2 regions of the Streptomyces sp. R11 genome follow, and region 1 is predicted to be linked to the other one. Evidence: riboswitches for the same ligand, from Rfam matches in the RefSeq annotation. Region 1 holds a riboswitch; the other holds the start of a gene.

Region 1 (4,168 bases):
GGGTCGGTGCCGCCGGCGTCGGGGCCGTAGTCGCCGAGGTAGACGGTGCCGGTGGGCCGGTCGACGGACATCCGGAACGGGTTGCGGAAGCCCATGGCGTAGATCTCGGGTCTGGTGCCGGCGGTGCCCGGTGCGAAGAGATTGCCCGAGGGGATGGTGAACCCGCCGGCTGCGGTCGGCTTGATCCTCAGCACCTTGCCCCGCAGGTCGTTGGTGTTGCCGGAGCTGCGCTGGGCGTCGAACTGGGGGTTGCGGTTGGTGCGTTCGTCGATCGGCGCGTACCCGGACGAGTCGAACGGGTTGGTGTCGTCGCCGGTCGTCAGATAGAGGTTCCCGGCCGCGTCGAAGTCGATGTCACCGCCGACGTGGCAGCACTGGCCGCGGTCGTTGGGCACTTCGAGGACGACCTTCTCACTGGACATGTCCAGGGTGCCGTCGGTGCGCAGCGTGAACCGCGACAGGTTGAGGTGACCCTTCCACGGCTCGAAGTCGGCGGCCGTACCGGTCGTGGGGGCGTCCCCTGCCGGTGTGTTCAGCTTGGGGGAGTAGTAGACGAACACGTACCGGTTGGAGGCGAAGGCGGGATCGGCGGCGATTCCCTGCAGGCCCTCCTCGTCGTGCGTGTAGACGTCCAGTTTCCCGGCCTGCTTCGTGTTGCCCGCGGCGTCCGTGAGGCGGATCGTGCCGTCGCGGGCGGTGTGCAGGACCGACCGGTCGGGCAGTACGGCCAGCGACATGGGTTCACCCATCTCGGCAGCGCCGGTGGCGAGTTGGACCTGCTGGTAATCGCCGGGCGGAAGGTCCGCCGGGGCGGCGGAGGCGGTGGTGGCCGTGGGAGCCGCCGTGGCGACGCCGGCCAGGAGGAGCGCGAGCGCGGTGAGCGTTCTCAGCCCCGCGCGAGGGCGCCAAAGCATGGGGGGTCGTCCTTCCTGACGGTGAGAGATGTCAGGCAAGGCGCGCGCCGGCCGCGCGTGCCGCAAGGTGGTGCGGGGCACGACGACGGACCTGTCGGACCCCCGCGTGGGAGCGCTGTGCGTGAATTGCGCTGTTGGCAAAGGGAATTGCGGCACTCTGATTGCATTTTGCATGCTGGCGGCCACCGCCAAATATGTCAAGGCCCTGTCAAAATCTCGAGTGGAACGGACTCGCCGGCCAGGGTGGGCTCCAGCGTCAGGGTGCCGGTCTGCCGGGTGCCCGTGCGCCCGAGGGTTGTGGCCAGGGGGGCGTGGCGATGGCCCTGAGTAGGTGTATTTGAACTTTCTGTTCATGATCAGCGGAAGCGCCATCCACTAGGAGTGGTGCGTGGGCCGTGACTGGCGCTGAGGTGGAGCACCACCGGGGAGCGGTCTGACGAATCGGTCGATGCCGTGCGCCTGGGCGAGTGGTCAGCGACGCCTGGAGGCGACCATGTCCCAGACACAGACAGCCCGGCTCATGGACGGCGTTGGCCTTGCCCGACGCATCGTCGAGGAGACATCAGACAAGGCGTCAGAGCTTGCTCGACGTGTCGGTGTGACGCCTTGCCTCGCAACGGTGCTGGTAGGTGAGGATCCGGCTTCGGTGACGTACGTTCGGATGAAGCGGGCCCGTTGCGCGAAGGCGGGCGTCGAGTCCCGGCTTGTCAGCCTGCCGGCCACCACTACAACGGCTGAGCTGGTGGAGGCCCTCCAGTCCCTCTCGCGGGACGCCGGAGTGCACGGCACCTTGCTTCAGCACCCGTAGGCCATCACATCGATGAGCGGGCGGCATTCGAGGCCATCGCGCCGGAGAAGGACGTCGACGGGGGCCAACGGCAGCTGGAGCGAGCAGTACTGCCTGGCCGACCTGCGACTTCGCGCCGGGGGCGACCCGACGTACGTGTGGGACTGGTACAAGTCCAACGGCTGCCTGTTCGGCTCCAACCGCGCGACGATGATGTCCGGCTGGGACCCGACCCTGCACGTCAACGGCCCCGGCCAGCACAGCTTCGTCCTGCTCGACGGCGACATCGGCACGAGCCCGCCGGCCGGCCCGAGGTTCCCCCTGATGATCCACGCGGTCCCGAAGGGAACGCCGTACGCGTGGGAGAACCGGTACTGGTACACCGGCACGTTCTGCTGGTGGGGCAACACCACCTACAGCCGTGCCAATGTCCCGGGCGCGAACACGAACACGGGCTGGAGTCTCAAGTTCTTCGAGTAGGGGAGACCAAATCCTGCCCGGAGCTTCCGTGCCGATGACCGTACCGTCCCTCCTGGTCGCACAAGGTCCCTTCACCTCCGGGGGCAACGATCCGGCCGGTTCGGCAGTCGTAGGGGAGTGACGGACTTCCGTCTCCGGAGCCTTCTGCCAACCACCGTTCCCCTTCCGGTGGTTGGCGGCAGGGCCTGTCACCCCTGGGAGATTTCATGAGCCGCTATGCCACACCGCTTGGCGACAGACCGAGCGGCGGGCACGACATCGCCGTGTCCACCACCGGCGCAAGTGCCCCGCAGGGTAGGCCCGTCGGTCGCGGGGCAAGCCGCGGTGTCGTGCTGGGGGCCGCTGTCGTGCTGCTGGCCGGTTTCGGCGCCCCGGCCGATGCTGCGGCCGGCGAACCGGTGGTCAGCGGTGCCACCGTCAACTCCGGACGGGACGTCATCGTGGGTATCACGCACGACGTGGTTTTCCCGGTCACGGTCGGCGGATCGGACGACTCCGGCCTGTCCTTCGTGGACGTGGATCTGAAAGGGCCGCACGGCGGCTTCTACACCACCGACGCGTTCTGCGAGAGTGCGACGGCCTGCACAACGGTGTTCACCGTCAACGCCCACCCTGCTCCAGGCAGCGACGATCCGGTGGACCTGGCCAACGCCAACGCGGGAACATGGTCCGTAGACGCCTTGGCCGACGCCAATGACGGCGAATCGGTCTTCGCCCCGCGCGTGGGGTCGTTCAGCCTCAAGCGTGCCGCGCAGCTCACGGTCAACGCGTCACCCGAGCCGGTGACGAAGGGCGCTCGTATCACCGTCACCGGCAAGCTCGTGCGGGCCAACTGGGACACCTATCGGTATGCGGGATACACGGGCCGGACCGTGCACCTGCAATTCCGCCCGAAGGACAGCAGCACCTACACCACGGTGGTCGCGGTAAAGACCAGCAGCACCGGCACATTGCGCGCCACGGTCAAGGCGGTCAAGGACGGCTACTGGCGTTGGAACTTCGCCGGCACGACCACGACCGGCCCGGCCAAGGCCACCGGTGACTACGTCGATGTACGCCCCTGATCCGACAAGCACCGCAGCTCGCAAGCCGGGTGGCTCGTCCGCCCGGCAGCAGTGCGCCACGACCCCGCACCTACGACGTCCCGTCGTCACCTCTCGGCGCTGACCAGGTGTCGATGCGTCGTATGGTTCCCGCTGTGGTCGCTGCTGCGGGATGTGAGGGTGTGCGAATGCCGTGGCTGAGAAAACCCGGGAGGCGGACGGTCGGGCTCGTGGCCGCGGTCAGCGCGGCGCTGGCGCTGACCTCCTGCAGACCGGGGGGACATGACGACGAGTCCTCGGCGGACCGTGAGGCGAAGTACAAGCGCGTCATCGAAGATCCTCACCCGCGCCCCGCCGACGTCATCGAGATGGCCGGCGCACCCACCGGAGTGGTCCGCGCGGGCGAGGGCTCGCTGCTTCTCACGTACTACGCCGGCAATGTCGAGGACGACGAAGGGCCGGCTGCGTCCGCGTGGCGCATCATCGGCCCGGACGGCGCTACGGTCGCGCAGCACGCGGAACACGCCGACGCGGAGGCGACACCAGCCGCGTACAAGGGAGTGACCGGCGGCTTCGTGCGGGTGCCGCCGGGCGAAGGAGCCGAGGGAGCCCAGGCCCTCGACGTAAGCGGCAAGCGGCAGAAGGTCGTCATCACCGGGACTTCGTTGCGCACCCGACCCGGCGACGTCCTGCTCGCCGAACTGGAGCCGACCCTCGTCTACCGCCCCGCCACGCGCACCGTGGCGCCCCCGGCCGGAGTGCCGGAAGACGCCGTCCGTCTCGCCGTCGACGAGCGGGGCACGATCTGGAGCCTGGACCAGTCACTGACCGAGGACCCTGATCGTGTCCTGTGGCAGCGCGACGGTCGCACCCTGGGCTCTACGGCGGTCCCGAAGCCGTACACGGGTGGCGTGCTCGCCGCGCGCGGTGGCACCGCGGCGCTG
Region 2 (4,168 bases), 3.2 Mb from region 1:
TCACCAGCGGCGGCGCGATGCGGATCGTCGCGCCATGGGTGTCCTTCACCAGCACACCCCGTTCCATCAGCTTCTCCGACACCTCCCGCCCCGTGCCGTACATCCGGGCGATGTCGACCCCCGCCCACAGCCCGCGTCCCCGCACCGCCGTCACCCGCCCCGTCCCGGCCAACAGGCCCAGCTCCCGGAGCAGATGCGCGCCGAGCTGCGTCGCCCGCTCCTGGAACTCGCCCGTCCGCAGCATCGCGATCACCTCCAGCGCCACCGCACAGGCCAGCGGATTCCCGCCGAACGTCGACCCGTGCTCCCCGGGCCGGAAAACGCCGAGCACATCGGCCGACGACACCACCGCCGACACCGGCACGACCCCGCCCCCGAGCGCCTTCCCGAGCACATACACATCCGGCACCACCCCCTCGTGCTCGCACGCGAACGTCCGCCCCGTGCGCCCCAGCCCCGACTGGATCTCGTCCGCCATGAACAGCACGTTCCGCTCCCGCGTCAGCTCCCGCACCGCCGGCAGATAGCCGGCCGGCGGCACGAGCACCCCCGCCTCGCCCTGGATCGGCTCCAGCAACACCGCCACCGTGTTCTCCGTCAACGCCTCCCGCATCGCCGTCAGATCCCCGTACGGCACGATCTCGAAGCCCGGCGTGTACGGCCCGAAGTCCGCCCGCGCCTCCGGGTCGGTGGAGAAGCTGATGATCGTCGTCGTACGGCCGTGGAAGTTGTTGCCCGCGACGACGACCTTCGCCATCTCCGCCGGCACCCCCTTGACCCGGTAACCCCACTTCCGGGCGGTCTTCACCGCCGTCTCCACCGCCTCCGCCCCGGTGTTCATCGGCAGCACCATCTCCATCCCGCACAGCTCGGCGAGCTGCTCGCAGAACGCGGCGAACCGGTCGTGATGAAACGCCCGCGACGTCAGCGTCACCCGCTCCAGCTGCGCCTTCGCAGCGTCCAGGATCCGCCGGTTGCCGTGCCCGAAGTTGAGCGCCGAATACCCGGCCAGCAGATCCAGATACCGCCGCCCCTCCACATCCGTCATCCACGCCCCGTCCGCCGTCGCCACCACGACCGGCAGCGGGTGGTAGTTGTGGGCGCTGTGCGCGTCGACCGCGGCGATCAGGGATTCGGTGGTGCTCGACGTACTCACGGGGCTCTCCGTTTCCGCCGCCACGAGGGCTCGCGCTCCGCCAGTCACGAGGCTCGTGGCCACTGTCCATTTCTGGCCGTTCGAGTGCTTTGCGGCCCCTTCCTATCGTTGCTCGCATGGCGGACGCGGGACCATGCCGCGTCGGCGCGCCCGGTAGGCTGATCGACGGGCCGTGACTGGCGCGCTGGGATGGGACCGACCATCGGGGAGCGGCCCACTGGACCTCGTCGTCCAGTACCGAGTGCCGTGCGCCTGGGCCGAACCGTGAACGCTGCACACGACGTCCGGAGGTCCCCATGCCAGCCGAGCCCCTTTCCACCGAGTCCACCGCCTTCCGCTCCGCCCTCGACGTGATCCGCGCCGTTGAGCCGCGCGTGGCCGACGCCATCGGCCAGGAGGTCGCCGACCAGCGCGAGATGCTCAAGCTGATCGCCTCCGAGAACTACGCCTCCCCGGCCACCCTCCTGGCGATGGGCAACTGGTTCAGCGACAAGTACGCCGAGGGCACAGTCGGCCGCCGCTTCTACGCCGGCTGCCGCAACGTCGACACCGTCGAGTCCCTCGCCGCCGAGCACGCCCGCGAGCTCTTCGGCGCCCGCCACGCCTACGTCCAGCCCCACTCCGGCATCGACGCCAACCTCGTCGCCTTCTGGGCCGTCCTCGCCGCCCGCGTCGAGGCCCCCGCCCTGGAGAAGGCCGGTGTCCGCCAGGTCAACGACCTCACCGAGGCCGACTGGGCCGAGCTCCGCCAGGCCTTCGGCAACCAGCGCATGCTCGGCATGTCCCTGGACGCCGGCGGCCACCTCACCCACGGCTTCCGCCCGAACATCTCCGGCAAGATGTTCAACCAGCGCTCCTACGGCACCGACCCCGCCACGGGCCTGATCGACTACGAGGCCCTGCGTGCCTCCGCCCGCGAGTTCAAGCCGCTGATCATCGTCGCCGGCTACTCCGCCTACCCCCGTCTCGTGAACTTCCGGATCATGCGCGAAATCGCCGACGAGGTCGGCGCCACGCTCATGGTCGACATGGCCCACTTCGCGGGTCTCGTCGCCGGCAAGGTCCTCACCGGCGACTTCGACCCGATCCCGCACGCCCAGATCGTCACCACCACCACCCACAAGTCGCTGCGCGGCCCGCGCGGCGGCATGGTCCTGTGCGACGACTCACTCAAGGACCAGGTCGACCGCGGCTGCCCGATGGTTCTCGGCGGCCCGCTCCCGCATGTCATGGCCGCCAAGGCCGTCGCCCTGGCCGAGGCCCGCCAGGAGTCCTTCCGCGACTACGCCCAGCGCATCGTGGACAACTCCCGGGCGCTGGCCGAAGGCCTGATGCGCCGCGGCGCGACCCTCGTGACCGGCGGCACCGACAACCACCTCAACCTGATCGACGTCGCGTCCTCCTACGGCCTCACCGGCCGCCAGGCCGAGGCCGCGCTCCTCGAGTCCGGCATCGTCACCAACCGCAACGCCATCCCGGCCGACCCCAACGGCGCCTGGTACACCTCCGGCATCCGCATCGGCACCCCCGCGCTCACCACCCGTGGCCTGGGCACCGCGGAGATGGACGAGGTCGCCGCCCTCATCGACCGCGTCCTCACCACCACCGAGCCCGGCACCACCAGCAAGGGCGCTCCCTCAAAGGCGCAGCACATCCTGGACCCGAAGGTCGCCGACGAGATCTCCCACCGCGCCACCGACCTCGTGGCGGGCTTCCCGCTGTACCCGGAGGTCGACCTGGGCTGACGCCTCTGGGGCATCTTCCTGGCGTTCTCAGAGATCCAGGTCGATCAACTCATGGCGTGGCTCCTCCCGCGGCGGTCCGGCTCCCGGCCGGGCCGCCGCGCGGCGTATCAGCAGCGTGCCGCCCACTCCGGTCGCGAACCCGAGGGCCAGCCCGGCCACCGCCCACCCGGCATCACCCTTCGCCAGGCCGGGCCGCTCCCCGGCGTCGGAGGCCTCGACGAGCCGGTCCTCCGTCTCGCCGAGGAGCCCTGCCAGGTCCAGCCGCTCGAAGACGGAGCGGGGCGCCCGGTGCCAGCGGATGTCGTCGTCCTCCACGTCGGGAGCGAGATCCGAGCGCACCCAGGGCGTGCCGTCCCCGGCCACGAACAGCTGGTCCTGCCGCTGGATGGCCACGTCTCCGTCCGGTGGCCGGTTCGTGCGAGGCCAGCCATCGACCCCGGTCAGTCCCCAGATCACCGTGATGCGCATCGACGGATGCCGCCCCTCGGCCCACGCCTCGGACACCCGCTCCGTCCCGACGTATGTCGGCTGCATCAGCTGCCAGAGGCGGGCGAAAGCCGATTCGCCGGAGCGCAGGGTCGTCGTCCGTCCCGTGCCACCCCCGACGACCACCGCCACATCGGGGACGTCCCGCCCCTGCGCCGGCACCGCCGCGGCGGTCGTCGCTGCTCCGCACAGGACCAGAGCAGCCGACACCGGGACGAGCAGCGCGAGCCATGCCCGTTCATACCCAGCTGCTCTCCACGCTGCTCTCCACCCTTTCCGCCCTCTCCGCCTTCCGCCATGTGCCCCCACTGCTCCCCCTCGTGTCTCATCAGCCCCACCAGTTCGCCCGCTGACCGTGTCGGTCCTTGCCGGCATGACCTCCAGTCCCGCCCGGTACGTTGTTCGCTTCTCAGGCCGTCATCACACGTCGCGCAGCTCCTGCCTGGGCCCCGGTTCACCGCGCAAGCGCTTCAGAGGCAGCCGAGTGGCAAAGGGCCGCAGTACCAGCGCAAGCACCGCTCCGGCTGCCGCGCCCGCCATTGCCCACCACCAGTCGGTGCCATCACCCGAACCGGTTGATTGGGCCAGCGGCGCCTCGGTCGCCGTGTCCGTGATGTCGGTCGCAATGCCGGACGCGTCCTGCGCGCCCTCGCCGTCTCCGGGGGCCTCCGACGCCGGTGGGACGGCTGCCGCGCTCCCCCCGGCCGAGGTCTTGCTCATCAGGCCCAGGTCTTTGAACAGGGTGCGCAGCTGGGCCGGCTGCTCGGCGCGATGCCAGGTG

The links. Region 1 has a riboswitch for ZMP and ZTP ahead of AB5J55_RS40965 (tetrahydrofolate dehydrogenase/cyclohydrolase catalytic domain-containing protein). Riboswitches for the same ligand answer to the same signal wherever they lie in the genome.
Region 2: it holds a riboswitch for ZMP and ZTP, as region 1 does, so the genes downstream of both, AB5J55_RS26205 (glycine hydroxymethyltransferase) here and AB5J55_RS40965 (tetrahydrofolate dehydrogenase/cyclohydrolase catalytic domain-containing protein) in region 1, are expected to answer to the same signal.

What each region holds. Positions count from the first base shown of each region.
Region 1 covers NZ_CP163432.1:8,866,057-8,870,224, forward strand. Annotated here, with positions in the region: gene AB5J55_RS40960 (carbohydrate-binding protein) at 1-914, opposite strand, end outside; ZMP/ZTP riboswitch at 1,300-1,386, shown strand; partial or broken gene AB5J55_RS40965 (tetrahydrofolate dehydrogenase/cyclohydrolase catalytic domain-containing protein) at 1,408-1,784, shown strand; partial or broken gene AB5J55_RS40970 (hydrolase) at 1,786-2,181, shown strand; gene AB5J55_RS40975 (calcium-binding protein) at 2,511-3,245, shown strand; gene AB5J55_RS40980 (hypothetical protein) at 3,455-4,168, shown strand, end outside.
Region 2 covers NZ_CP163432.1:5,641,643-5,645,810, forward strand. Annotated here, with positions in the region: gene rocD (ornithine--oxo-acid transaminase) at 1-1,156, opposite strand, end outside; ZMP/ZTP riboswitch at 1,319-1,421, shown strand; gene AB5J55_RS26205 (glycine hydroxymethyltransferase) at 1,453-2,901, shown strand; gene AB5J55_RS26210 (hypothetical protein) at 2,929-3,585, opposite strand; gene AB5J55_RS26215 (hypothetical protein) at 3,618-3,740, shown strand; gene AB5J55_RS26220 (hypothetical protein) at 3,808-4,168, opposite strand, start outside.